Regions from separate parts of the Paenibacillus sp. 01T443 genome, predicted to be linked through region 3. Evidence: predicted binding sites of a transcription regulator. Region 3 holds the regulator's gene; each other region holds the start of a gene.

The links. Region 3 encodes LexA, which represses DNA repair genes until DNA is damaged. Its sites were predicted from a motif close to CGAACATATGTTCG; they were not measured.
Region 1: a site for LexA is predicted at 6,461-6,474, ahead of AC1DLI_RS14505 (DNA polymerase IV). Genes of this name have one in related genera too.
Region 2: a site for LexA is predicted at 1,494-1,507, ahead of recA (recombinase RecA). Genes of this name have one in related genera too.

What each region holds. Positions count from the first base shown of each region.
Region 1 covers NZ_JBFTPE010000008.1:158,257-166,267, forward strand. The annotation lists gene AC1DLI_RS14480 (nucleotidyltransferase) at 1-972, shown strand, start outside; gene AC1DLI_RS14485 (S16 family serine protease) at 988-2,046, opposite strand; gene AC1DLI_RS14490 (nucleoside recognition domain-containing protein) at 2,255-3,490, shown strand; gene coaD (pantetheine-phosphate adenylyltransferase) at 3,515-4,024, opposite strand; gene rsmD (16S rRNA (guanine(966)-N(2))-methyltransferase RsmD) at 4,011-4,604, opposite strand; gene AC1DLI_RS14505 (DNA polymerase IV) at 4,992-6,257, opposite strand; gene AC1DLI_RS14510 (ATP-binding protein) at 6,622-7,509, shown strand; gene AC1DLI_RS14515 (STAS-like domain-containing protein) at 7,500-7,805, shown strand; gene AC1DLI_RS14520 (peptidoglycan recognition protein family protein) at 7,847-8,011, opposite strand, start outside.
Region 2 covers NZ_JBFTPE010000008.1:36,208-44,218, reverse strand. The annotation lists gene AC1DLI_RS13905 (competence/damage-inducible protein A) at 1-1,255, shown strand, start outside; gene recA (recombinase RecA) at 1,577-2,626, shown strand; gene AC1DLI_RS13895 (regulatory protein RecX) at 2,706-3,410, shown strand; gene rny (ribonuclease Y) at 3,592-5,136, shown strand; gene AC1DLI_RS13885 (TIGR00282 family metallophosphoesterase) at 5,227-6,021, shown strand; gene AC1DLI_RS13880 (stage V sporulation protein S) at 6,159-6,419, shown strand; gene AC1DLI_RS13875 (dipeptidase) at 6,533-7,474, shown strand; gene AC1DLI_RS13870 (2-oxoacid:acceptor oxidoreductase subunit alpha) at 7,658-8,011, shown strand, end outside.
Region 3 covers NZ_JBFTPE010000001.1:94,327-102,337, forward strand. The annotation lists gene AC1DLI_RS00440 (aldo/keto reductase) at 1-264, opposite strand, end outside; gene AC1DLI_RS00445 (DUF896 domain-containing protein) at 310-501, opposite strand; gene yneA (cell division suppressor protein YneA) at 776-1,150, opposite strand; gene lexA (transcriptional repressor LexA) at 1,309-1,929, shown strand; gene yjcZ (sporulation protein YjcZ) at 2,150-2,257, shown strand; gene AC1DLI_RS00465 (hypothetical protein) at 2,489-2,755, shown strand; gene AC1DLI_RS00470 (NAD-dependent epimerase/dehydratase family protein) at 2,876-3,586, opposite strand; gene AC1DLI_RS00475 (hypothetical protein) at 3,696-4,325, opposite strand; gene glnA (type I glutamate--ammonia ligase) at 4,487-5,815, opposite strand; gene AC1DLI_RS00485 (MerR family transcriptional regulator) at 5,861-6,271, opposite strand; gene AC1DLI_RS00490 (methionine gamma-lyase family protein) at 6,334-7,626, opposite strand; gene hflX (GTPase HflX) at 7,766-8,011, opposite strand, start outside.

The sequences.
Region 1 (8,011 bases), on a different contig from region 3:
GACAGTTTCTGCTTCGGAACGGAGAACGGCGAGCTTGAGCCGCTGCTCTTGGCTGCAGATATCGTAGCACATGAGCCCCCTGCCTTCAAAGCTTTATTAAAACAGCTTCTGCAAACGGGAATAAGTTACCCCAGCGCATACAGCAGTGCCATTACTGCTTATTTAGCAGATTTGGGACATGCTTCTGCTGCAAATTTCCCGTTTGCTCTGCCGAACCACACGTTAGGCCTCCATTATTTGCTTGCCTTAAAACGGCTGCAGTGCCAAATGGCGCCTTACACCATCACTCGCGAGAAAGCGCAATATAATCAGGAAACACCGTCAGACAGCCAGATCGCTAGCGCGACTGCGATTCGTAAGCTGCTGCTCGAACAACGCTCACTTGAAGACGCGCGCGCATACGTTCCTGAGACTACGCTGCGTATCCTGCAGGAGGAATGGTCTTCAGGCCGCTGCCCGATCAGTTGGCAGCCCTTCACGAACGCCTTGCTTCATGCGATCGTAACCCGTTCGCCAAATGAACTGGCGGATTTTCATGAGATTAACGAAGGCTTGGAACACCGCATCCTCAATGCCCTGCCTAGCCTTGCCTCTAGAAGCTTCGACGACCTGCTGGCAGCATTGAAAACCAAGCGCTACACGCGGACAAAGCTGCAGCGGTCACTTCTCGCTATCTTGCTAGGACATCGCAAAGAAGATTTCAGCTCGGATAAGCTCGCTGCGGGTGTTGAATATATAAGAGTGCTTGGTTTTACCGAAAAAGGCAAGCATTTATTGCGCCGCATGCGAAATTCAGCCAAGCTTCCCGTGCTGCTTAGCGCTGCAAGACCTCCAAAACCGTTTCGATTCCTCGAGCTTGACACCCAGGCCAGCAGTGTTTATATGCTTGGCGTTCCAGGAGTTGCGAATGTCCAATCGATGTTCCGGGATTTTACGGAAAGACCGGTCGTGATTGAATCTTCGTTGAAGTAAAAATCTGCATGGCTGCTACTTCCCGGCCTCTGACTGGAAAATTCCAATTTGTTCCACAGCTTCCTGGAGCGAAGATACGCTTACAACCTTTGTCGAGGAGCCAAGCGATTTCACTTTCGCCTCGGCTTCCTCGAAATTGTCAGAAGGCACCAGAAACAGCTGGGCGCCTTCTTCGCTTGCGATGACTATTTTTTGCTTAATGCCGCCGATCGCCCCAACCTTGCCATCAACCGCAAGGGTACCCGTTGCCGCGATGCGGCTGCCGCCCGATAAATCACCCTTCGTAAGCAAATCCAGAGCTTGCAGCGCAAAGACAAGTCCAGCCGACGGGCCTCCGATCTCATCGGCCGTTATGGTAATCCGGTTATCGCGATTCGCCGGCTCCAGCACGTGCAGCTCCGTTATACTCCGTATGCCGAGCGCATCCAAAAGCTTCACGTTTGTCTTCACTGAAACAAAGCGATCCGCCGAAACGACTGCTTGAAGTTGCTTGCCATTTCTTACAATATCGAAAGCAACGGATTCAGCAGCACCGCTAATCCCTATCAGCGATTGAAGCAATTCATTTGTGCTACGTGAAGGTTTTTCACCATGGATCCCTAGCAGCAAATCACCAGCCTGAAAGGATACTTCACCCGCAGCCGCATCAGTTAGAACTTCGGAGACAACCATGCCATTCGGCTTGCTCTCATAAGACACACCGGCAAAACGATACGCTGCTTCAATAGCATTATTTTGAGACCCCTGCATGATCACTTGCTGCCTTTCTGCATATTGCTCCTTCGTATATCCCCTAAGCACATCCCGTTTTGGGTGCACCTCTTTATTCGAGTTCAACATAGCCGAGATGGCATTCAGCAAGTTCGGCTCCGTTAGCTTCACTGCTGTGAGCAAGAAATCCCCATCACCAAGCTCGTCTCCCGCTTCAATCGCCAGCATCGGCTTAACGGGGACTGCAATTCCAGGCTCATAAACCACATAAGGCGTTGGAGCATATAACAGCACCCACATCAAAGCTGAAGTCGCTGCAACGACCATCGCTATTCTGCGCAAATCTGTTCGTTGCTTTCGCATCCGCCACTCCCCGATCAAGCAATTTATTCATTTCTTATTGAGTTCTCAATCCTGCTGTCCTGCCGGGCAAAACGTGACACTTGGTCTATCCATGGACAAACATGCGTACTAATTAACGTATACGATTGTCCATTTCTTCATGACATTCGTCTGCGAACCATGTGACCCTACACTTATTTTCCCAATAAAATAAAGGAGTTGTGTAGCATTGGCTAAAACGGTTATGTTAGCGTTCCTGTCCATCCTGCTTGTCGTAGCCATCATCCTTCAGCCGGATGCTTCCTTCCAATCCTCCCTACAAGGACTTACCGTGTGGTGGAATATTGTTTTTCCCGGCCTGCTGCCGTTTCTAGTATTATTCGAGCTTATTGCCTCGTTTGGCCTCGCTCACGCTGTCAGCTCTTTGCTGCAGCCGCTCATGAACCGGTTGTTCAAGCTTCCTGGGGAAGCGTCGCTTGCTATTGTCCTAGGCTGGATGGGAGGTTATCCCGCTGGTGCAGATGCGGCATCCTCCCTGCGCAAAAGAAACCTCGTGACAAAACAACAGGGCCAACGCCTGCTCGCCCTTGCCCATATGCCTAATCCTTTGTTTATGCTCGTGGTCATCGGCGCAGGCTTCCTGCATAAGCCAATAGTCGGTGTTATCATTGCAGCAGCCGTATGGCTCTCAGCCCTGTGGGTGATGATTTTCATGACGCTGGTTCGGCCCAAAGATGACACAGAGAATAACCAAGCTGTTGAAATTAAGTCGGAAGAGAATCGGAGCAGTATCCTGCAGCGCTCAGCAGAGGCGCTTCGCCTCGGCAGGGAGCAGGATGGCCGAAGCTTTGGGAAAGCGCTTGGCGATGCCGTTACAGCCAGCGTTCAGAAGCTTATGATGATTGGCGGCTTTATGATCTTTGCAGCTGTTCTTGCTAAATTATCGGAACCGCTTCTCTCTCCGCTGCTGGATAAGGCTGGGCTTAGTTTTATAAGTCAGGCTTTTTTCGAAGGCCATCTGGGAGCTTATTCGGCTGCTATTTGGGATGCACCTGGTACCGGAACGCTCAGCAATGCCGCTGCTATTGCTGCCGTCCTTGCATGGAGCGGACTTAGCGGCATTTTTCAGGCTGGTTATTCCATAACAGGTACCGATCTCAAGCTGTTCCCTTTCGTCGTATGGCGCGTCGTACACGCCTTGCACGCCTTACTGTTCATGCTGCTCCTTTGGAAGCCCGCTCTATCGCTTCTGCGTCCTATTCTGGCCCCTGGGGCTCTGCCAGCCTTTGTCAACGCTGAATCATTCTTGCCGGAACATACGGTCGCAGTCGTCATTAAAGCCGGCGAGCTTCCGTTGTTATGGCAATTCTCGCTCTCGGCTTGTCTCCTGCTTGCACTGCTCGGGTTATTTGTTTCTATAATCCTTCTTCCGTTTCGCAAACCAATAAATCGGTATAAAGCTTAATTTGAAAAATGGAATATTCCGGAGTTAAGTTATGCTCTTTGTTTTATATTTCTCACGCAATTGCTTCTCAACGACGGGCGGTACCAGCTCATGCACAGCACCGTGGAATTGTGCAATCTCCTTCACGATGCTGGAGCTTAAATAGGAATATTTTGGATTCGTCATCATGAACATGGTATCGATTTCAGCATCGAGCAGGTGGTTTGTTGAAGCTAGCTGCAGCTCGTATTCGAAATCGGTAACCGATCGAATCCCCCTAATGATGACATTCGCCTGCCGTGATTTCATGAAACGGACGAGCAAATCCCTAAAGCTGTCAATTTCCACATTTGGAATATCACTAGTCACCTCAGTAAGAAGCGCCTTACGTTCGTCGACGCTGAACAGCGGATTTTTGCTTGAATTATTTAAAACGGCTACAATCAGCCGGTCAAATTGCTTAGCAGATCTGCGAATGATATCCAAATGACCATAGGTTACAGGATCAAAAGTACCAGGATACACCGCTACGCGCTCTTTTTTATTCATGAACATCGGCCTCATTTCCGTCATGGCTTTCTAAGCTGTTAAATTGATAGATTGTAACTGCCGTATCGCCGTATTTTGCATACTTTAATTGGTCAAAATGCTCCATCTGCTCCGGGTAACGGTGCGAAGCATCATGCTCGACTACAATAATGGCGTCAGGTTCCAGCAGTTCATTCTCCATAAGCTGAGCCATCAAACTGTCCATCGTGATCATTTTGTATGGAGGGTCAAGAAAAACAAGCCGGAACCTCTGTCCCCGCCTCGCTAGCGCTTTCAATGCGCGCTCCGCATCATTCCTATAAATTTCAGCAGCGCTCCCCATATTCGCCGTTTGAACATTGTGACGGATAATGTCGATGCTTATTTTCTCACGATCAATGAAAACCGTACGCTCTATTCCCCTGCTCCAAGCCTCAATACCCAAACCACCCGTACCTGCGAACAGGTCCAGCGCCATTCCGCCATCGAAATAAGGACCAATCATGCTAAAAATAGCTTCTTTTACCTTGTCCGTTGTCGGTCTCGTATTCATGCCAGGCACAGCCTTAAGCGTGCGGCCCTTGGCCTCGCCCGCAATGACTCTCACTGCAATTGCCCCCTTCTATCTCATTCCCGCCTATCGTACCATAGAATCCCTTTCATAATAAAGTGAAGACCCGCGTAAAAATTGAGAGTCTATTGCTGCTTTAAGTACAACATTAAATTTTTTATCTCAATCGTGTATATTTACCATATAAAAGGACAAAATAACCTTATCGGCGTCGCAAGATGTCGTAGACAACCGCGGAGAAGACTTACGTTTCCCCATAAGCTCTTCGTCCGGTTTCTCCTCTCCCATGAAAAGGGCACCCCGCAAGGGGTGCCCGATTTTTTGTTTAAAGCCTTATATACCAAGGGTATTTAGTTATCTCGAGTCTCTATAAAATTAATTTGTCGTTCATTTGTCGTTCTGTTTTTTGAGATCATTCCTCAATTATTTATAATGTCCCCCTATTTTGGATGAACGATCACGCGCTTGGCCCGCCTCGGTAAGTGATGCTGCTCTTAATATTATAGAATCGCCATACTTTCGTTTTATCGCATCTGTAGCCTTTTCTAAAGCCATTACCTTTTCCCTATGTGGATCGAATAAGGACACTTGGTACTGATCATCAGGTACCAATTGAGAGAGGCTGATACCAATTTTGCGAACTGGCTGCCCATCCCAATGTTTATTCAGTACCTCCACAGCAGCACGATACACCTGATTTGTGACGTTTGATGGATCGTCCATTTTCATTTGGCGGCTAAACCCCGTAGGACGTTCATAATCCGCCCCCATGCAACCTACCGAAACAACATGGCCCATATAACCTTTTCCCCGACACCTCTGGCATACCAATTCCGTTAGCTCCAGCAAAACAATCTTTATATCCTCTAGCCGCCAATAATCTCGAGGTAAGGTCATCATATGACCGACAGACTTTGGTGCAATTTCATGTGTGCCCGGCGTAACTGGACTGTCATCTATACCATTTGCTATACGCCAGTACATTTCTGCGTTAACATCAGAGTTCTTCCCAAATTTCCTTTGCATCATTTGCTTGAGCTTATCTAGAGGCGTCGTAGCTAGCTTTCCGATTGTATCCAGTCCCATTGAATTGAAATGCCGGTTCATCCGGCTGCCTACCATAAACATTTTCTCAATAGGCAATGTCCACAGTGACTCATGTAGCTTATCTTTCCTTAATATATACAAACCTGATTCATTTTTCTTTGCAAAATTATCACAGGCTGTCTTTGCAAGAATCTTATTTTCTGAAATTCCAAACCGCGTATATATTCCTGTTTCAGCCTGGACTCTATATTGTATGTGATGAGCTAAATTTTCAGGAGAACCATACATCCGCAACGATCCAGTCACATCTATAAACTGTTCATCGATCGAGTATGGCTCAACGAGGTCTGTATAAGATTGATAAATGCGCGTAATGAGCAACGAGATGTCGATATATAATTGCATTCTCGGTTTAATTATTATCAAATTAGGGCATTTGGCTAGAGCATCACCAATCCGTTCTGCAGTAGTAACACCAAACGATTTTGCTATCGGACAGGCGGCTAATATTATTCCGGATCGTCGCTCAGGATCACCTGCAACAACTAAAGGTCTATCGCGGTACTCGGGATACTCCATCTTTTCTACGCTGGCATAGAAGGATTGGCAGTCAGCTAGCATGATTACTTTTTCACGAGGCATTAGGCTTCACCAATTCCGCGTCTACAATGTTTTCTACATTAAAAATACGTAGGGCCTTTGCAGTAAAACAATAAGCCTTAAGCCTCCCGTCCTTAATTGAACGAATTTGTATCGTTCGAATGGATATATTGCGATTACGATCATTATAGATAATCTGTACTGTCTGGCCTAAATAATTTTCAAGCATGACCTTCACCCCTGTGCGAATGTATGTTCTTATATTTATACCAAACAAATGTTCTTATTTCAATTGTTTTAAATTTTATAGTGCATTTAACCAGTGTCTTATATATCTCGGTGTATCGCCAAAATACGACTTTTATAGTAGACTTGTGCAAATAGTCTAAAATAGGAGTTTGATAGCATGGAGATCTATCTCCCCAATAAATTTACAAAAACATCAATGTATAGATTTATTGATGAGACCATCGACGCAGATATGAACCCCCGTTCAAATCATATTATCTTTGATTTCACCACCCTGAAATTCATTCTCCCAGTTGGTATAACTGTCTTAAGTAACCTTATTGGTAGACTAAGACGAAACGGGACAAGAGTCACTTTCAAATATGATTTCCCTGACCGCTCAAAAAAAAGTTGTCCAATGGCATTTTTAGATGATTCCATGTTTTTTCATCATTACTTACACGAAACTTTGGATCCTTCCTCTAAATTACGTCCAACAACATTACCGTTAGCGAACGTTGCTTACTCGAATAGTTTTCAATATTTAAGTAATGCTATGACTTGGCTCTCTAAAAAGTTATTCCTAACCAAAAAATCTCTAGCTGATATAGAGACTGCACTGAAAGAAATTTTTAACAATATACAGGATCACTCAAGCGAACATGAAGGTAGTGTTTTTATCCAACACTATCCGAATGAAAATAAAGTAACACTCTCCATTTCCGACTTTGGTGTAGGCATTCCGTTTAACATTCAAAAATTACACCCTTTTTTATCAGATGGTGAGGCCATTAAGATGGCTATACGTGAAGGCTTCACTACTAAGACCACACCTCGAAATAGAGGTGCAGGCTTAGATTTGTTATTACATAATGTGGTTAAAAATAACTGTGGCGAGGTTTACATACACTCTAATCATGGTATACTGTGTTGTAAGAATGATGGTTTTGGTAATATGGATATTTCTTACGAAAACGTGGAAGGCTTTTATCCAGGAACACTATTAGATATCCAGTTCCGTACTGATACCATCGAAAATGTAGAGGAGGAATTCATATGGGAGTGATTGTGGTACTTGATCACATCGATCGTTGCTATTCCAATTCAGACGGTGACGTAATAAGAAAATTAATAAATGACAACTTAACAGCTGGAAATTCCACCGAGGTTTCTTTTAAAGGAGTCGACAGCGTCTCATCCTCGTTTATTAACTCGGCTTTAATTGATCTTTTGGAGACGTACAGTTTTGATGTTATTAAAAAACATATCACTTTTGTGGATTCATCGCGATCGATTAACGATCTGATTAAAAAACGTTTTTCTTTCGAGGTAAACGAGAGAAAAAAGTTAATTAGTGTTTAAACGAAAAAAAGCCCTCGACCAATTAAGGTCAAGGGCTTTTTTTATTGGACGGGTTGTCCGCTAGCAGCACGTAGTTCATTCGCAAGTCGGCTATATTCTTTACGCGCTTCCTTGTCCTCAGTAGTTCCGTAAGCGGCTTTCAAGAAGCCAATGATTTTGTTCGCATCTTCTGCTTTCATTTTTGGTTTCACCTCCTCCACTTGCGA
Region 2 (8,011 bases), on a different contig from region 3:
AGCAGAAATCATAGCGGTCGGTACAGAACTGCTGCTCGGCCAAATCGTAAATACGAATGCGCAGTTTTTGTCTCAAAAGCTTGCGGGATTAGGCGTTGACGTTTATTTTCAGACGGTTGTCGGTGACAATGCCGGGAGGCTGCGGGAAGCGATTGAAATTGGGCGAGGCCGAGCGGATCTACTTGTTTTTACGGGTGGACTTGGTCCGACACAAGATGATCTTACGAAGGATGTTTTAGCAGAATATTTAAACCGCAAGCTCGTTATCCATGAGCCTTCTATGACTCAAATCAAGAAGATGTTCAGCTCGCGCGGCATTCATATGGTGGAGAGCAACCGTCGCCAAGCCTTGATGATCGAGGGTAGTGATCCATTAGAAAATACAACGGGCTTAGCGGTTGGTAACGGTTTATCCGTAGATGGGACGCTGTACTTGCTGCTTCCGGGTCCGCCGATGGAAATGAAGCCGATGATGGATGGAGCGGGCGAGCTATGGCTTCGTTCTTTGCTGGGAGAAGCGAATCCGCTTTATTCGCGTATATTAAAGTTCGCAGGTATTGGAGAATCGAATCTTGAAGCGAAGCTAATTGATTTAATTGACGGTCAGGTAGATCCGACTATCGCTCCTTACGCGAAGGAAGGCGAGGTTTCCATAAGGGTTTCGACAAAAGCAAGCTCTGCCATCGATGCCGATCGGAAAATAGATGAAAGCGTAGAAAAGATAAAGGAACGAGTTGGAGAGTTCTTGTATGCACAGGAGGACGTACCGCTCGAGGTTGAGGTTGTACACCTTCTGAGAGCCTCAAGGCGCAAGCTGGCGAGTGCGGAAAGCTGCAGTGGGGGTTTATTGGCCGAGCTTATTACAAACGTTCCTGGGAGCAGTGGAGAGTATGTAGGAGGAGTGGTCACTTACACCAATATAATGAAGCATCACTTGCTAAGCATACCGATGACTCAGTTAGAAGGCGAGGGCGCGCCCGGTGCGATCAGCGACTCGACTGCGGCTTTAATGGCGGAGCGGGTAAGAGAGCTTTCGGATGCTGACTTTGGCGTATCCTTGACAGGAGTAGCCGGACCGGCGGAATCCGAGGGCAAGCCTGTTGGTCTTGTTTACGTAGGCATTTCGGTGCGGGGAAAAGCTACCGAAGTTTTTACTTTGAATTTAAGCGGCGGCAGAAGCATGATAAGGCTTCGCGCCGTGAAAGCAGCATTGTACCGATTATGGCTGGCGCTTCAGGCGGATAAAGGCGAATAAATGGGCATTGCTAACGGAGAGGGAGGTTTGGCTCCAAGCGCGGGCCATTCCATAATGACAAATATAGTCAGGATTTAGTTTTCAATAAGTATCGTGAAATTTCGACTTATTAAAATAAATAATGTTTGTCAATTGCGGGCCAGCCCGTTATAATTAAAGTTAGTTATCGGAAGAACCGTGGCGAAGAATACTTTGCCGCGGTTTTTTTATGTCCATTTGAGGGGGCGAAGCGAAAAGGCGAATGTATGTTCGAAAAAATGCTTGTCAACCCGTCAGAAAAAAGGTATCATAACATTATAAATAAAGAAGGATGTGAGTTTCTTGTCGGATCGTCGCGCTGCACTAGAAATGGCTTTGCGTCAAATTGAGAAGCAATTTGGTAAAGGCTCCATCATGAAATTAGGAGAATCCACACACATGCAGGTAGAAACCGTGCCTAGCGGTTCACTTGCTCTAGATATTGCATTAGGAATAGGCGGCTTGCCGCGTGGACGTGTTATTGAAATATATGGACCGGAATCATCAGGTAAAACAACTGTTGCGCTTCATGCGATTGCAGAGGTTCAACGAATTGGCGGACAAGCTGCCTTTATCGATGCGGAGCATGCACTAGATCCGCTTTATGCTAGTAAGCTTGGCGTAAATATTGATGAGCTGTTGCTTTCTCAGCCGGATACAGGTGAGCAAGCATTGGAAATCGCTGAAGCGCTTGTACGCAGCGGCGCGGTTGACATTGTCGTTATTGACTCCGTTGCTGCACTTGTACCAAAAGCGGAGATCGAAGGCGACATGGGTGATTCGCACGTTGGTCTTCAAGCTCGTTTGATGTCGCAGGCTTTGCGTAAGCTTTCGGGTGCAATCAGCAAATCGAAGACGATTGCTATTTTCATCAACCAATTGCGTGAAAAGGTTGGCGTTATGTTTGGTAACCCTGAGACAACGCCAGGCGGACGCGCTTTGAAGTTTTATTCCAGCGTACGACTAGATGTGCGCCGTATTGAGACGTTGAAGCAAGGTAATGACATGATTGGTAACCGTACTCGTATTAAAGTCGTGAAAAACAAGGTAGCACCTCCGTTTAAACAAGCTGAGGTAGACATCATGTACGGCGAGGGTATTTCCAGAGAAGGTACTCTTGTCGATATCGGCGTAGAGATGGATATCGTTCAGAAGAGCGGAGCATGGTTCTCATACAATGGCGAGCGTCTGGGCCAAGGCCGCGAGAATGCGAAGCAGTACTTGAAGGATCACAAGGATGTTGCAGAGGTTATCGAGAAGCAAATTCGCGATGCGAGTAACCTGTCGGCAGCTGCAACTCAGGCGAATTTKAAACCTGATGAAGACGACGAAGAGTTCGAAGATCTGGAATAAAATGATCTTATAGCATACGTATCCATGCTTCGCCGCCCTGTTAGGGGCGGCGAAGCTGTGTTTAGAGAGGATGTACGCTGTGGCTTACAGTGACCCTAAAAACGAAGAAGAATGGATGATCTTATCGGTTCGTCTTGATAAGAAGGAAAGAAAATTATATCATCTCTTTGCCGAGTCAGAGGAACCGATATTATCTGTACATGAAGATATATTAATTCGGTTTCGTTTGACGAAGGGGCAACTATTAACGGAGGTCCAAATCGAAGAAATACGAATGGAAGATGAACGTTACCGTGCCTACGTGCTGGCAATCGCCTATTTAGGAGCTAGACCGAGAACGAGAAAACAAATCGAGCAATATTTAAACCGCAAGCTGTTTGAGTCAGACAATATTCAATATGCTCTGGACCGTTTAGAAAAGGAACATATTGTGGATGATGAACAATATGCACGTCAATTTGCGGCTGGAAGACTTAAGAACAGACTGAAGGGTCGACGCTTTATCCAGCAAGAGCTGGCGCAGCGAGGCGTGTCGAAAGAAGCCGCTGCAGAGGCGATCGATGCATTGGACCATAATGTTGAATTAGCGTCAGCGAAGAAGGCCGCAGAGAAGAAATGGCGCTCCTTAAAAGGGGAGCCGTTTGAGAAAAAGCGCAAGCTTATGGGGTATTTAATGCGCAGCGGCTTTCCAGGAGATATCGTGAAGGAAGCCATAAAGTCGATAGATCTGATTGGTGAAGATGACGCATTCGAGGAAGTTGATGGGCTTTTGCTTGACAATTGATTTTACGAAAAGATAAAATGAGGTTGTATTCCTTCATTATTGAATCAATTTTCCTTCCAAAAGTTGATTCAATACGATTATTTTCGTCAAATTAGTAATTGTTGAAACGGTTTGAAGCCGGTTGAAAACCTAATATCATCCCAAGCAGTGCCTTGGTGTATGCAACAAGGAGGTGAACAAGATGCCTAATGAGGTCATTTGGATCTTGATCTGTCTCTTTGTTGGCGCAATTTTCTTTGGGATTGGTTATTTTATTCGAAAGTCGATTGCCGAGGCCAAAATTTCAAGCGCTGAGCAAGCTGCAATTGTAATCGTAGAAAATGCGAAGAAAGAAGCGGAAGCTCAGAAGAAAGAAACCGTGCTAGAAGCAAAAGATGAAGTCCACAAACTTCGTTCCGAAGCCGAGAGAGACATTCGTGAACGTCGCAACGAGGCTCAACGTCAGGAAAGACGTTTACTCCAAAAAGAGGAGTCGCTGGATAAAAAGTTAGAAGCGCTAGAACGCAAAGAAGAAACTGTAGCCAACAAAGAAAAACGGATCGAAGAAACGCAAGAGCAGATCGATTCCATTTACAAGCAGCAGCTGAGTGAATTGGAACGTATTTCGAGTCTGACAACGGAAGATGCCAAATCGATCATTTTATCCAATGTTGAACAGGAAGTACGACATGAAACAGCACAGATGATTAAAGAGATCGAGCAGCAAGCGAAAGAAGAGGCCGATAAGAAAGCCCGTGATATTATTTCACTAGCTATTCAGCGCTGTGCGGCAGATCATGTGGCTGAGACGACGGTATCCGTCGTAACATTGCCTAATGAAGAAATGAAAGGCCGCATTATTGGGCGTGAAGGCCGTAATATCCGTGCTTTGGAAACATTGACTGGTATCGATCTAATTATCGACGATACACCGGAAGCGGTCATTTTATCAGGTTTCGACCCGATAAGACGCGAAATTGCCCGCACTTCTTTGGAAAAGCTTGTGGCTGACGGTCGTATCCATCCTGCCCGCATTGAAGAAATGGTTGAAAAATCTCGTAAAGAGGTGGACGAGCGCATCCGTGAATACGGTGAGCAAGCTACTTTCGAGGTTGGCGTTCACAGCTTGCATCCGGATTTAATCAAGATTTTGGGACGATTGAAGTATCGGACAAGTTACGGTCAGAACGTGTTGAAGCACTCCATGGAGGTTGCTTACTTGACTGGATTAATGGCAGCAGAGCTTGGCCAGGATGTTACATTGGCGAAGCGTGCAGGTTTGCTGCATGATATCGGTAAAGCATTGGATCATGAAGTGGAAGGCTCACATGTAGAAATCGGTGTTGAACTTGCTAAGAAATACAAGGAGCATCCTGTCGTTATAAACAGTATTGCTTCTCATCACGGGGATACGGAAGCTACTTCCGTAATCGCGATGCTCGTAGGAGCGGCTGACGCATTGTCCGCTGCGCGCCCTGGAGCTCGCCGTGAAACGCTTGAAACGTATATCAAACGACTGGAGAAGCTTGAAGATATCTCTGAATCGTTTGAGGGCGTAGAGAAATCGTACGCGATTCAAGCTGGCCGCGAAGTGCGCGTCATGGTGCAGCCAGAAAAAATCGACGATACAGAAGCTTTCCGTCTTGCACGCGATATTACGAAGAAAATCGAAAGCGAGCTTGATTATCCGGGACATATTAAGGTAACGGTCATTCGAGAAACACGCGCGGTTGAATATGCGAAGTAATCAACAATAAAATATCAGCTTTTCAGAAAAGTGGCTGCTTGTTAGCCACTTTTCTGTTTGCAGGCGCATAAAAAAAGGAAGTGTATTCACATGAACGTATTATTTATCGGAGATATTGTAGGAAACGTAGGCAGAAGTGCTTTAAAGCGAGTGCTTCCTGCACTTAAAAGTAAATATAATCCGCATATTATTATTGCGAATGGCGAGAATGCCGCTGCAGGCCGCGGAATAACAGCAACCATTGCCAAGGAATTTTTCGAATGGGGCATCCATGGCATCACAATGGGTAACCATACGTGGGATAATAAAGATATATTCGAGTGGATTGACGAGGAGCCGCGTCTAGTACGTCCGGCGAATTATGCAGTAGGCGCTCCTGGTCAAGGTATGGCTTTTATCAAAGCCGCTGGAAAGCAGCTTGCGATCATCAATTTGCAGGGACGCACATTTTTGCCGCCAATTGATTGCCCTTTCCGCAAGGCGGATGAGTTGATCGAAGAAGCAAAAGAGCAGACGAACAATATCCTTGTTGATTTTCATGCGGAAGCGACTTCTGAGAAAATCGCAATGGGCTGGCATCTGGATGGCAGAGCCTCAATCGTGCTTGGAACACATACGCATGTCCAAACGAATGATGATACGATATTGCCCGGCGGGACAGCTTATATCACGGATGTTGGTATGGTAGGTCCTAAAGAAGGCGTGCTCGGCATGGAGCGAAATGCTGTTTTACATAAATTCATTACACAGCTGCCTGTCCGTTTTGTAGTGGATGAAGGAAAATGGCATCTGCATGCGATTTCCGTTCAAATTGACGATGCAACGGGGCAAGCGCGGAAAATCGAAAAAATACGCCTTACGGAAGATGAATGGCTTTTGATGTAACGCTTAGAATCTTTGAAAAGTTCCGACAATTCAGAACTGTTTGTGAATTGACGGAATAAAAGCAGGAATTTTTTAATCTCCCCCGAATACTATTTAAAAGTGGAATCCATCCAACAGTCCAAGGGGAGGTTCTTTTTATGGATGTATTAAAAGTTTCAGCAAAATCCAATCCAAATTCCGTTGCAGGTGCGCTAGCTGGCGTTCTTCGTGAACGTGGTGGTGCGGAACTGCAAGCCATTGGAGCTGGTGCGTTAAACCAAGCAATCAAAGCCGTTGCGATTGCTAGAGGATTTGTCGCTCCCAGCGGGGTGGATTTAATTTGTATTCCGGCTTTTACTGACATTGTTATTGACGGGGAGGATCGAACAGCAATCAAATTGATTGTTGAACCTCGGTAGCAAGTCCAAGAGGCGGAAATGAATAAGCCAATTGGATAAAATGAAATGATTCGCCTGTTTACGTCGTAGACAGGTTTTTTTGCTGTGAGTCATACGAATGGTGAGGTGCGTGTATGAAAGTAATAGATTTTCATTGCGATGTGCTCTGCAAACTGCTAATTAATGAAAAACTTACTTTTCAAGCCAGCAAGCCTGGCAGTTTAGATGTTACATACGAGCGTTTAAAGGCGGCAGGGACGATTCTACAAACTTTTGCGATCTATATTCCGCAATCGATGAACGGGCGTTTAGAGCCTATTCTGGAAAGCGTGGATCGATTTCACCAAATGGTATTAACTTGCGAGGACATGATGTGGATTCGGACGGCTAAGGATTTGGACTTCTGTATAACAAATGGAAAAATTGGAGCGCTGTTGTCGCTTGAAGGTGTTGACGGTCTTCAAGGGCAAATGCCCCTGCTTCGCATATTGCATCAATTAGGAATCCGCGCTGCGGGATTAACTTGGAACCATGCTAACTGGGCTGCAGACGGCGCGATGGAGCCGAGAGGCGGCGGATTGACGAGTTTAGGCAAATTATTAGTAGAAGAATGCAATAAATTGGATATACTATTAGATGTGTCCCATTTGTCAGAGCGTGCATTCTGGGACGTTGCTGAGCTTTCGCAAAAACCGATTCTTGCATCACATTCTAATGCTAAGGCGATTTGCGATCACCCTCGCAATTTGAATGATTCACAGATTGAGAAGATTATAGCGAAGCAAGGCTTGATTGGCATAACGTTCGTGCCTTGGTTTGTATCGAGCTCAGAAGTTGTGCTCATCGATGATTTGCTGCGCCATATTGAGCATATCTGCGAGCTGGGCGGGGAATCCCATATCATGCTAGGCTCGGATTTTGACGGCATTGACCGATACATGCAGGACTTAACACATCCTGGTGAGCTTATCGCTCTTCAGGACGCGCTGCTGAAAAGGTATACTGAGCAGCAAACCGAACAATTTATGTCCGGCAACGCGCTGCGTTTTCTCCGAAAAAATCTACCTTTTTCTTAAAAATGGTTCAATCTGTTTGCGGTATGGAATTGATCGAAACAAACTATGTTTTTGTTAAGCGTTTACATCTTGATTTTTGTAATGCTGCGCTTTAAAATTGTTGTGACTGTTATGACTTTTACGATATAATTACTTGACGATATTGAATATTTGCACGTTCTAGAAAAAGAGGAGTTGGGCATTTTGATTAGTCAATTGTCTTGGAAGATCGGGGGCCAACAAGGAGAAGGCGTAGAGAGTACGGACCGAATCTTTTCCACGGCGCTTAATCGCTTGGGCTATTATTTATATGGTTACCGGCATTTTTCATCGAGAATCAAAGGCGGACATACGAATAATAAAATTCGTATAAGCACGAAACCGATTCGTGCGATTTCCGATGATTTAGATATTCTAGTTGCATTCGATCAGGAAAGCATCGATTTGAATGCGAAGGAACTGCGTCTTGGCGGCGTGATTGTTGCGGATGCGAAGTTCAATCCAACCATCCCGGAAGGCATTAATGCAAGACTATTTTCGGTTCCGATTACGGCTATG
Region 3 (8,011 bases):
ATTGATATTTTTGGATGTGGTCATCCTTACCTTTGTTGCCAGTACAATATCAGAGCGATTGTGTTTAATCGCTTTCCCGACGATCTCCTCGGAACGGCCGCTTACATATACGTCAGCAGTATCCAGAAAATTGCCGCCTCGGTCAACAAAACGATTGATCATCTCAATCGAATCCTCTTCACTTGTTGTGTTGCCGAAGGTCATCGTTCCCAAACAAAGCTCAGAAACCGCCAGTCCACTTTTGCCTAATAGTTTGTAATTCATCTAATCACCCTTTCTTGGATATTAAATGATGTCTTTAGACAATAATTAATGCTTGATATTATCCTTATCATCCACAATTTCAATCGTTTCAAGCTGTTGTCGAAAATTGTTCTTAAAATTCGTTAAATACTGCTTGCGAAGCTCATCTCTTTCGGCAATTTCCGCATCGGTTAAGCCTTCAGATTTATTTTTACGAGCGAGCTCGTTAATCCGTTCAATTATTTTCGAAAATTCCATACCTTGCTCTACTCCTCTCATGATGAAAAACCACTACTCTATACTTTGACATTTTCGACGATCAGTTGTCAAGGCAAGGCATGTTCAAAACCTATACTTTTCACGTGGAAAATAAGCCTCTGGATTCAATTCCTATCCTCTGAAATGAGATGAATGAGGCAAATCAATCATTTATGCAAAAAAGCTTTCTGAAGCAAGTAGATTTAGTAATCCGCTTGTTCCAGAAAGCATATAGGTTAGTGTTATTAGCAAGCCATTGTAAATATCATTCAAATTATATATTTGGAATTATAAGCTTCTGTCCGGACTTAATCTCTGCTGAATGTAGTTCATTCCGATCCTTAATCAGATATACAACATATCTTATATCATGCTTAGAGTCAGTGAATTGTCTAGCAATCTCCCATAATGTATCTCCAGTACGAACAGTGATAACCTGCTCATCATTTGTTGCTGCTTCAGGAGAGCTCCCTGATGCATCTGTTCCCATCATTAAAAAGCTCGTGAATAATAGGATAAACAAAGCAGAACATACAGTAACCTTAACCGTATGACGCTTTAATAAGCGTACAATTACCTTTGAAAACTTCATTGCTTTGCTTGCTTCCGGCTTATGGATCGTTCTATAAAAGCTTGGACTAGTTATCATTTATCAGCACCCCAAACGTTTGTTCTGTTTTTAGATTACACGAACAGACGTTTGGTGTCAATGAAAAAATGCGAACCTTTGTACTTAAGAACTTATGTTTGTACGAACTCCGGTTCTATGTTATAATTTTTTGCAAACCTACTAATGGAGTGATTGCAGTGTCGAAGATTTCTAACCGACAACATTCGATTCTTGAATTCATCAAGAATGAAGTCCGGGAGAAAGGCTATCCACCCTCCGTTCGAGAAATCGGCGAAGCTGTTGGATTGTTATCCAGTTCAACCGTTCATGGTCATCTTGACCGCCTGGAGAAGAAAGGTCTGATTCGCCGAGATCCTACGAAACCCCGTGCAATTGAGATCTTAGATCAAGAAGGCGTCGATGGCATTATCCCGCTTTCCGTAGCTAAGGTGCCGATTGTGGGCAAGGTTACAGCTGGTGTGCCTATCACTGCTACGGAGAACATCGAGGAGTATTTCCCGCTTCCTGCCCATTTTGTCGGAGACAGCAGCGTTTTTATTTTGAATGTTATGGGCGAGAGTATGATCGAAGCCGGCATTCATGATGGAGATTACGTTATTGTTCGGCAACAGCAAACGGCAAATAACGGTGAAATCGTTGTCGCCATGACAGAGGATGACGAAGCAACAGTTAAAACGTTCTATAAGGAGAAAAATCATATTCGCCTGCAGCCGGAGAATTCCACGATGCAGCCGATTTTACTCCAAAATGTAACGATACTTGGTAAAGTCATTGGACTTTTCCGCGACATACATTAATCGGATTGTAAATGTACATAAAGAAAAGGCTGGATCAGATGCACATGCGTCTTTGATCCAGCCTTTTCTTTGTTCGCTAAGCCCCTTCAACTTTCAACCAATCGTTTTCCTTAAAATTAGGCTGCTGGATGAATGCCTCTCCCAGACAAACACCCAATCAACGTACAATTATCCCGCATAACATACTGTGTACTCAACACGTAAGGAGGTGCATTGAAAAATGTCCGGTTACGTTGGTGGAGCTTTTACAAACACAGGCACAATTTTGGTTCTCTTCATTTTGTTGGTGATTATAGCTTGCAGCTGTATGGGTTTCGGCGGCTACTAATAACAGCCCCTATCCATTCTTTCTCTCTTAGCCTCTCGACTCAAACGCAAAAAGGCCCGTAAATCGGGCCTTTTTGCGTATCCGTTCCGATGAAACGCACAATCATTAACGAAACGTAAACAAGTATTGATCTTCACTTGAGCGCACTAGTAAATAATGATGGGCAAGTTACATAGGCAACCATAGAAGCATAGGCTGATCATATCAAAATAAGTATTGGAGGAGAACGTAATGGCATTCGGACCGCTCCAGCCCCCATTTTATCCCTATCCGCCTTCTTATCCTTATCCGTACCCTTATCCCTATCCTTATCCTTACCCAGAAGTGCTTCCACTCCCTTTTCCTTCGCCTTTTGGCTCTTTTGGAGGACCATGGTGGCATGGAGGGTTTCAAGGAGGCGGCTTCCCTGGAGGAGGTCCTGGCGGCTTTCACGGGGGGCCTCCAGGAGGCTTCCACGGCGGTGGCTTTCATGGCGGACATCGTCATTATTGTAAATAAATCAAATTAAAAGTCTTATCGATTCCAATCGTTCCGGCGGGGAATGTGTAGGTTTAGCCTAAACATCCCCCAGCAATTCGATATCAAAGATGCATCTTACCGAATGAATCCATCAAGAAGCTAACTTTTATCAGCTAGTTTGGCCATTTCAGAAATCATCTTGCTGTCCAAAATGGTTTTTGCATGTCCCGATTTTGCCGCTTGGATCATTGCTAGACCAATTTCCTTTAATGAAATCACATGCTTCGGCAATAGGGCGAGGAGCATTGGATACATCCACTTCAATGCAGAATAGTATCCGTGTGTATTATTTAAACCTTTGGTAGGATGAATGTATCCAGGCCGGAACATATATGCGCCTTTTAAAGGTAGCTGTAACAGTGCATTTTCTGTTTTCCCTTTCACTCTAGCCCACATGCTTTTCCCCCGCTCCGTACTATCGGTTCCACTGCCTGATACATAACAGAAAACCATATCCGGGTTCTTGCTCGAAAGAATACCTGCCATGTATAGCGTCAGATCATACGTCAGATGACTATATTTTTCTTCATTCATGCCAACAGAGGATACGCCTAGACAAAAGAAACAAGCATCGTAGCCCGTTAACTGCATAGCAATGGAATCGATTTGAAAGAAATCCACATGGACAATCTCTTTTAATTTGTTGTGAACAACTCCGCATGGTTTCCGATTGATAACAAGGACCTTTTCAATATCCGGATGAAGCAGACATTCATGCAGCACGCCTTCCCCAACCATCCCAGTAGTTCCTGTTATTATTACATTTAATTTCTTTGCATTTTGTCCCGTCAGTGAGCCTTGGTCAAGCATGCTTAATCACCCAATTCCAATTTCATCTTCGTGTCTCATGTCCCTATAATAAACGATCATTCGGTTAAAAACAAACAATATTCTTAATTGTACGTCGATTACATTTGAACTATACGGCTCGCTTACCAAAAAGAACCGTTGGATAATGTGGTTTTTGTAACTGACCTAATCTTTGACGATCTAGCTTTGGGTACTCATATAATGGTCCATCATATATGACTTGAACGCTCTCATGCACAAGAAAATCATTCGGTGTCACTAAAGTTGATGGACGATCCCACATATGGATTCCGCTGGACTTCAGCGTCTCGGCAACAAACTGCGAGCAGAAATAGGAATGAGCGGGCTGCAAATCCATCTCTAACAATACACCCAACAGCCCAATTAAATTATACCGATACCTATTCTTATCCTTTTCGAATTCGCTAATCACCTTCATTAAGGCCGTTTTTTGATGTTCCGTTACAGCAATCCGTAGCAGCCTGCAGCGAGTTTCCGGAAAATGCCGGAATGTTCCTTGATAAACATCCTCCTTCACAAACCCGGCATGCAAAGGATTATTTACACGCTTTCGTCCGAAACTATAGATTTCTTCTAAATTCTCATCCAATACAAGCGAAGCATGATTGTAAGGGGCACCCGTAAACCCTTTGATTAGTCTAGTAAACAAGGTCCCTGTATCGGTAAGTAATATATATATGCTATCAGTTATCTCGTTATTTAAACTTGTTATTGTCATTCTGCTCATCTCCTGATAACCGTTGTTATATTCATCCGGCAGCCATTCTTAACTGCTCTGAATATAACAATTCGACAGACAAGCGAATAGTACCAACTATGTGTAGTACTGTTTAATCAAAAAAAATCCCTCAACGCTAATCGCGTCAAGGGATGATATTCTTAATATAGAGTCAAATATTGATCTCTTTCCCATTGGTGAACCTGAGTACGGTACATATCCCATTCGATTTCTTTCAGCTCGTAGAAATGGGCAAGCGCGTGATCGCCAAGTGCTTCACAAATGATATCGCTTCTTAGCATTTCATCGAGTGCTTCCTTCAAATCGAGCGGCAAGCTCGGAATACCTGCATCCTGACGTTCTTCCTCAGTCATGATGTAAATGTTCCGGTCCGTTGGAGCAGGCAATGGCAGCTTGTTCTGAATGCCGTCAAGACCAGCTCTAAGCATAACTGCAAGCGCTAGATACGGGTTTGCCGCCGGGTCAGGATTACGTACCTCTACGCGTGTGCTAAGACCGCGTGAAGCCGGAATACGGATCATTGGCGAGCGGTTGCTCGCGGACCATGCAACATAACATGGTGCTTCATAACCAGGGACTAGACGTTTATAAGAATTGATCGTTGGGTTCGTAATGGCAGCCATTGCACGTGCATGGAGCAGTATTCCTGCCATGTAATGACGTGCAGTTGCACTAAGTCCCAGCTTGTCCTTCTCATCATAGAACACATTCGTATCACCTTTGAACAAGGATTGGTGACAGTGCATACCGGAGCCGTTAACGCCGAACAATGGTTTCGGCATAAAGGAAGCATGCAGGCCATGCTCGCGTGCAACCGTCTTAACGACTAGCTTGAACGTTTGGATTTGATCTGCAGCTTTAATGGCATCTGCGTATTTGAAATCGATCTCATGCTGACCTGGAGCAACCTCATGGTGAGACGCTTCGATCTCGAAGCCCATTTCTTCCAGCGTCAGAACGATTTCACGACGACAGTTTTCACCCATATCCATAGGAGCTAAGTCGAAATAACCCCCTTGGTCATTTAACTCCGTAGTCGGCTCTCCGCGTTCATCGGTTTTGAACAAGAAAAACTCAGGTTCAGGACCGACATTCATTGCCGAGTAGCCAAGATCTTCGGCTTCTTTCAAGGCACGTTTCAAAATACCGCGCGGATCGCCGGCGAAAGGCGTACCGTCAGGCATATAAATATCGCAAATCAAACGGGCAACACGATCTTGCGTAACCCATGGGAAAACAACCCATGTGTCAAGATCAGGGTAAAGGTACATGTCAGACTCTTCGATACGTACATAACCCTCGATGGATGAACCATCGAACATCATTTTGTTGTCGAGAGCTTTTTCAAGCTGACTTACAGGGATCTCTACGTTTTTGATTGTTCCAAGCAGATCCGTAAACTGCAAACGAATAAAACGAACATTTTGTTCCTGTGCTATACGTCTAATATCCTCTTTAGTGTAACTCACAGAATCATCTCCTTAGTTTGCGAATCAATGGTAGAAATAGTCCAACTAGCGCTTATTTAAGAAACGAGTCAATTGTCCTTGGATTAGCGATGCTTGACCCGGTCTTTTCTCGAGCAATTGCTGTTTAAGCAATCGGTGCAGTTGTTGATCGGATAACTCGCGACGCTTAACTTCCGATTGCTCGCTTACGATCGTTGCATCATCCGACTCTTTCGAAACCGGATTCATCACTTGCTTAATACCGGCGATATTAACGCCCTTCTCAATCAATGATTTAATTTCCAAAAGCCGTTCTACGTCATTAAACGAAAATAACCGCTGGTTTCCTGCTGTTCTGGCAGGTACGATCAATTCATGCTGTTCGTAATACCGGATTTGGCGGGCCGTTAAATCCGTCAGCTTCATTACGATGCCGATTGGAAATAAGGCCATATTTCTGCGAATATCATCAGCCATGTCGCATCAACCTTCCAGTCGTTCATTTATATGTTCATTCTAACCGTTCCGACGCAAATGTGTCAAGTTATGTAAGGTTTAATCACAATTAAACCACTATCCACAAGACGATATAACGCAGTTAGAATCCCATATTTTGCATGAGCGTAAGTAAGGCCGCCTTGCATATATGCAATGTAAGGTTCACGTATTGGAGCGTCTGCAGAAAGCTCTAGACTTCCCCCTTGAATGAACGTTCCTGCCGCCATTATGACAGCATTCTCATAACCAGGCATATCCCAAGGCTCGGGTACGACATGTGAATCGACTGCAGCCGCTTGCTGTATCCCTTGGACAAAAGCAATCAAATGCTCAGCTTGTCCGAAGCGAACAGCTTGGATCAGATCGGTTCGCGGTTCATTCCATCTCGGCTTCGTTTCAAATCCAAGTTCCTCAAAGAGGGCTGCTGCCAGCACGCTTCCTTTTATAGCTTGTCCAACTAAATGGGGAGCCAAAAACAAACCTTGGAACATCGGCCTGAGCGTGCCTAACATTGCGCCTACCTCGCCGCCGATCCCGGGGGCTGTCAAACGAAAGGCTGCAGCTTCCACCGCAAATGCTTTTCCAGCAATATAGCCGCCAGTTTCAGCCAATCCGCCTCCAGGGTTTTTGATTAAGGAGCCGGCCATTATATCTACCCCAACTTGAGTCGGCTCTAACAGCTCCGTAAACTCTCCATAACAATTGTCAACAAAAACAATGACATCCGGCTTAATCGCTTTGACACGCTGGACGATAGCCTCAATTTCAGAGACCGTGAAGGATGCTCTCCAATCATAACCGCGAGAGCGCTGAATTCCGATAACCTTAGTTTTCACAGTTATCGCTTGTTCAATTTGATTCCAATCAAGTCCGCCATTCTCAAGAAGCGGCACCTCGGAATACTTAATGCCAAAGTCCTGTAAGGAGCCTTGCCTGTCTCCCGGCTTCCCAATTACCTTATGCAGTGTATCATAGGGTCTGCCAGTAACATAAAGCAGCTCATCGCCAGGCCGAAGGACACCGAACAATGCGCAGCTGATTGTATGTGTGCCAGATACGAAATGCGGTCTAACGATTGCTGCCTCTGCACCCATGACATCTGCGTACACAAGATCAAGTATTTCACGTCCGCGGTCATTATAGCCATAACCCGTTGAGCCAGTAAAATGAAAATCACTTACTTTATGGCGCTGAAACGCTTCAATAACCTTCCACTGATTACGTTCAGCTATCTTATCTATGCTGCGGAAAGCTTCTGCAGCAAGCATCTCGGACTGCTCAGCCACATGTTCGAGATGCTCCCACAGCTTCTGATTATCGTGTTGCCTGTTCATTTCGTTATCTTCTCCTTAAAGTTTTGCGAAGCAAAACTACATCGTAAGCATGGACCTAAGTTTTGCGAAGCAAAACTACTTCGTAAGCATGAACCTAAGTTTTGCGGAGCAAAACTGCTTCGAAAGCATATGTAACCAACTATTCGATATATTGCTTCAAACGATGTCCATGCTGCTCATAATCTTGCTTGCTGACTTGGACAGTGAGCCGCAGTGATTCTTCCGTCACTTCTTGGCTGATTACCTCGCCGCTGCGATAGGCTAACGCGATCAGGTCACCGCGTTCGGCAGGGACGTTAAAAGTCAGAACATCTCCGCTAAGCTTATCCTGAACCGTTTGCTTCAGAAGCTCAAGATCATCCGAATCGTATGCGCTGATAACTAA